2 regions of the Comamonas sp. C24C genome follow, and region 2 is predicted to be linked to the other one. Evidence: predicted binding sites of a transcription regulator. Region 2 holds the regulator's gene; the other holds the start of a gene.
What was found. Region 2 encodes sigma-54, which starts transcription at its own class of promoters, with help from an activator protein. Its sites were predicted from a motif close to TGGCANGNAANCTGCTTT; they were not measured.
Positions count from the first base shown of each region.

Region 1 (2,402 bases), on a different contig from region 2:
CGGTACCCGCCATGTGGGCAGTGAGCCAGTGTTTTGGGCGGGAAGGCCTGTAACGCCGGCATACAGATTGGTTTGTGCTTCCAACTGCTGAGCCCAGCGCACCAGATCAGGCTCGCGCCAGCCCGGCGCTATCAAGGTGATGCCGAAGGGCAGGCCGTCTGGCAGTTGCGATGCAGGGATTGCGATCGCCGACCAACCGAGAAGATTCACGAAGTTGGTATAGGTTCCCATCTCCGAGTTGACGCCGATCGGGTCAGCTTCCACCTCGGCCATGGAGGGGTGGTGCGGTGCGCTCGGAACACACAGCACATCACATTCATGCCAGATATGCTGGGCTTGCTGTCTGAGGTCTTGCAGTTGGTACTGGGCATTGAAGGTGTCGGCAGCGTTGAAGCGCTGGTGTACGTCCAGAACCTGGCGAATCACTGGCAGCAAGGCTTCTGGCTGGTGTTCGTAGATGTCGCGTGCTCCGACCACCCGTTCAGCCACCCAGGGGCCGTAGTACAGCAGATTGGCGACTTCAAACAATGCATCAAAGGGCAGGGCTTGTACCCGTTCGGTTTGCGGCTTCAGACGAGCAAGAAACGCAGCAAATGCATCCTCATAGTCGCTGGAAAGCTTGCGTGCATCAGGCACCCCCACGCGCAGTTGAGACAGCGGGGTATGTTTGGCGATGAAGGGGCGTGATCGAGCGTAGCTGTCCTGTGTGTCAGGTCCTTCCATGAGTGACAGGACCAGAGCACTATCGGCCACATTCAGCGCCAGAACACCTATGCAGTCCAGCGTGCGGCAGGCAGGCACCAAACCAGTGCCGGGCACTGCACCGGGAGTGGGCTTGATTCCGACGATCTGGTTGAAGGCCGCAGGAATTCGACCCGATCCAGCCGTGTCCGTGGACAGGGCAAATGGAACCAGACCACGCGCCACCACAGATGCCGAGCCGGAGCTGGAGCCGCCGGAAACAAGTCGGCTGTCAAACGTATTGGGCACGGCACCAAATGGTGAGCGTGTTCCGACGAGACCGGTGGCAAACTGGTCCAGATTGGTCTTGCCTAGAACAATGGCTCCGGCTTGCCTGAGACGCTGAACGGCCACAGCATCGCGCTGTGCCTGGTAGGCGAAAGCAGGGCAGGCCGCCGTGGTGACAAAGCCCCCTACATCGATGTTGTCCTTGACCGCAAAGGGGATGCCGTACAAAGGCAGACGCTCACGCCCTTGGGTCTGTTGAAGTGCCTCTAGTTGTATCAGCTGTGCTTTCAATTGCGCGTCGCTGGCAATGCTGATCCAGGCCGAGTCATCGCTGGTCAGACTACGGCGCTGCTGCTCAAGCAATGCAGCAGGCTCAGCGCCTTCTTGGTAAGCCCGCTTCCAATCTTCAAATGAACCAATCAGCATGATGAATACCCAAATGTATACAAGATGCTTGGCTTAAGCAGGTTGCGTGCCAGTTGGCTTTTCAAGTATCCGCTTCCAAAGAATGAAAGCGCATCAGCACTCTTAGACCGATCACTAGTCCAAGATTTCATCCGCACCCCACTTGCTGGATTAGATTGGAATTTTTACAACTGATCTGACCCAGGCTACCAAGCGGAAGAATGTCCGGTTTACTGAACTGCGGGAAGGGCGCACATGTGATTGCTAAACAGACAAGTCCGAAAATGATTAACGACCGAAATAGGGCCGTGACAGGCGCGCACAAAGCATCACATCTCGTACTGAATCTTTAAAGGAATTTCCTCATGAATAAAACGAGCAATTACTTTGCTTCGTTCTATCCGAACAGCCGTGTTCAGACTGAAGCCGCCGTCGATGGTTGGAACTGAAACCGGCCGAAAAGCTTTCCCGGATGATGCCGGGCACTGCCTTCCGCATCACGATGCCCCACATTGGCATGCGTGATGGAGTTCAAACTATCGGGCGGCTTTTTATTGATGCCACGCGAACTGAAGTGGCCAAGCATGCAGCAGCGCAGATTGTGGCTGAGCGCAGCATTGAGCGGCGTCAAAAAATAAATCGTCAAGTCCGCAGACGTTGCTCAACTCTTTGGCCTAGGTACCTCGTGAACCGTTAAAGGCGAGGGGTGTATTTCAAAGTAAGCATGATGTTGCGCGGATCTCCATAGTTAGCGCCGGTGTACCCGGTGTAGCCTGGAACGATGTATCGTTTATCGGATATGTTGTTCAGGTTCAGCGCTACGTTGAGCTCGGGCGTGACTTGATAGGCAACTCGCATGTTCCATGTGGTGAAACCGCCAATGTCGAATGAGCGGTCATAGCCAAGCGTATGGCTTTGCGTGGTGAAACCGGCGCTTGTGGTGAGGCGGTTCCAGTCGCCAGGCAGGCGGTAGGACGCCCAAACGCGCAGCATATGCTTGGGGGTCCAGGTGCTGAAGACCTTGCCCT
Region 1 is NZ_JBKFBC010000012.1:146,571-148,972, reverse strand. Features, by position in the region: gene atzF (allophanate hydrolase) at 1-1,395, opposite strand, end outside; gene ACLBXN_RS20410 (hypothetical protein) at 1,790-2,020, opposite strand; gene ACLBXN_RS20405 (TonB-dependent siderophore receptor) at 2,068-2,402, opposite strand, start outside.
Region 1: a site for sigma-54 is predicted at 1,430-1,447, ahead of atzF (allophanate hydrolase). Genes of this name have one in related genera too.

Region 2 (2,402 bases):
CTTCCTCAAGGAGCGCGGCATCGGCGTGCTGATTACCGACCACAACGTGCGCGAGACGCTGGGCATCTGCGACCACGCTTTCATCATCAGCGACGGCCATGTGCTGGCCGAAGGCACGCCCGAGGAGATCGTGGAGAACGCCGATGTGCGCCGCGTCTATCTGGGCGAACATTTCAGGATGTGATGACCCCCACGCTCCCTCACTTTGTGTGGTCGCTGCCCCCGGAAGGGGCCCTGACCGGCTGCGCCGGGGTTTGCCTTGGGGCGGCCCGGCGGCAAACCCATAGCACTGCGCGCGTTTGCAATGATTGTCTGGGAGCCGCGCCTCGATGAAGCCAGGTCTCTCGCTACGCGTTTCGCAGCATTTATCGCTGACGCCGCAGCTGCAGCAATCGATTCAGCTGCTGCAGCTCTCCACTCTGGAGCTGGCGCAGGAAGTCGAGCAGATGCTGGTCGACAACCCTTTTCTGGAGCGTGCGGGCGATGAGGCCGAAACTGCGGGAGATGCTCCTGTAGATGTAGCTGCTAGCGCCAGTGAATACAGTGTTTCAGATAGTATTCATTCTGAAAAAGAGGCATCACAAGCGCAATTAGCTACTGAAACAGTAGCGGAAACGCCGAGCCCCGAAACCCCGGAAACGCTGAACTGGGAGGCCGACGGCATGGACGGCCAGGACGGGGAATGGGGCGGTGAATCCAGCAGCGAGTGGGATACGCCCTCGGCCAGCAGCTCCACACGTAACCGCGACGGCGATGACGAAACCGATGCCATCGATCTGGCGCGCGAGCACCAGAGCCTGACCGACTTTCTCCATCGTCAGGCACTGAGCCTGCATCTGGGCGCGGCAGACACGGCGGCGCTGCGCTTTCTCATCGAGTCGCTCAGCGACGACGGCTATCTCGAGGATTCCCTGCAGGAGCTGGCGCAGAGTCTGGCCGGCGACGACCTGGAAGAGCGCGAGGAGCTGGAGCAGCACTTTGCCATTGCGCTGAAGCTGCTGCAAAGCCTGGAGCCGGTGGGCGTAGGCGCGCGCGATCTGGCCGAGTGCCTGCAACTGCAGCTGCGCGATCTGATCCGCACGGCCGAGGACGAGGGTACGACCGAGGCGCATATGAGCCGGCTGCTGCTGGCGCAGGCCATCTGTGCCCAGCCCATGGACTTGCTGGCGCGGCGCGATCTGCGCAAGCTCACCAGCCTGTGCGGCGCGCGCGAGGAACAGCTGCGCGAGGCCATGGCCCTGATCGCCAGACTGGAGCCGCGTCCGGGGCGGCGCTTTGTGGACGTGGAGCGCCATATCGTGGTGCCCGATGTCATCGTGCGCCCGGTGCGCTCCGGCTCGGGCCGGGCGGACTTTTCCGTGCAACTCAATCCCGAGGTCATGCCGCGTCTGCGCGTGCACGACATCTATGCCGGAGTGCTGCGTCGCCACAAGAACAGTGACGGTCATGCGGCGCTGCAACAGCAGCTGCAGGAGGCGCGCTGGTTCATCAAGAACATCCAGCAGCGCTTCGACACCATCTTGCGTGTTTCCGAAGCCATCGTGGAGCGGCAGAAGAACTTCTTTGTGCATGGCGAGCTGGCCATGCGCCCGCTGGTGCTGCGCGATATCGCCGACACGCTGGGCCTGCACGAATCCACCATCAGCCGCGTGACCACGGCCAAGTACATGGCCACGCCCCAAGGTACTTTCGAACTCAAGTATTTCTTCGGTTCGGGCCTGGGCACGGAAACCGGCGGCAGTGCCTCCAGCACGGCCGTGCGTGCGCTGATCAAACAGTTTGTCGATGCCGAAGATGCCAGAAAGCCGCTGTCAGACGCCAAGCTGGCCGACATGCTCAAGGAGCAGGGCATTGAGTGTGCGCGCCGCACCGTCGCCAAATACCGCGAGCAGCTCAAGATACCCACGACCACGCTGCGCAAGGCGCTGTAGCGAATCGCCGCGCGGCTAGGAGCAAAAAAGGCAAGCGGCCTGGTGAAGACCGTTTGCCTCGGGCTGGATGTGCGTCGTCGCTCAGGGGGTGAGGGTTGCGGAGTACTTGCCGTTCTGGGCGTTCTTGCTCACCACGACATTGAACATGGCGTAGACCGGGTTGTCGCCGGTGGCTGCGCCCAGGGTGACCGACTTGGTGCCCAGCACGCCGTCATCCCAGGATGCGACCTGTACCGTGGCGGTTCTGCCGGCGGCTCTGGCGTAGTTGGCGATGGCGACTCGATAGGTACCTTCCTGCAGCCTTGCCGAATCGCAGGATGCATAGTAATGCTCGGGTCCGTAGGCGACGGTATTGTCTACATCGAGATAGCCGCTGGCGCCGCGCATGTTGCGGTAGTAGACGTGCGAGCCTGATGGCTCATAGGTGTGCAGGTCGACGTCACCGCTGCCGTCCCATGTCAGGGTGGTGGT
Region 2 is NZ_JBKFBC010000005.1:21,452-23,853, forward strand. Features, by position in the region: gene lptB (LPS export ABC transporter ATP-binding protein) at 1-184, shown strand, start outside; gene ACLBXN_RS10680 (RNA polymerase factor sigma-54) at 330-1,931, shown strand; gene ACLBXN_RS10685 (YfaP family protein) at 2,013-2,402, opposite strand, start outside.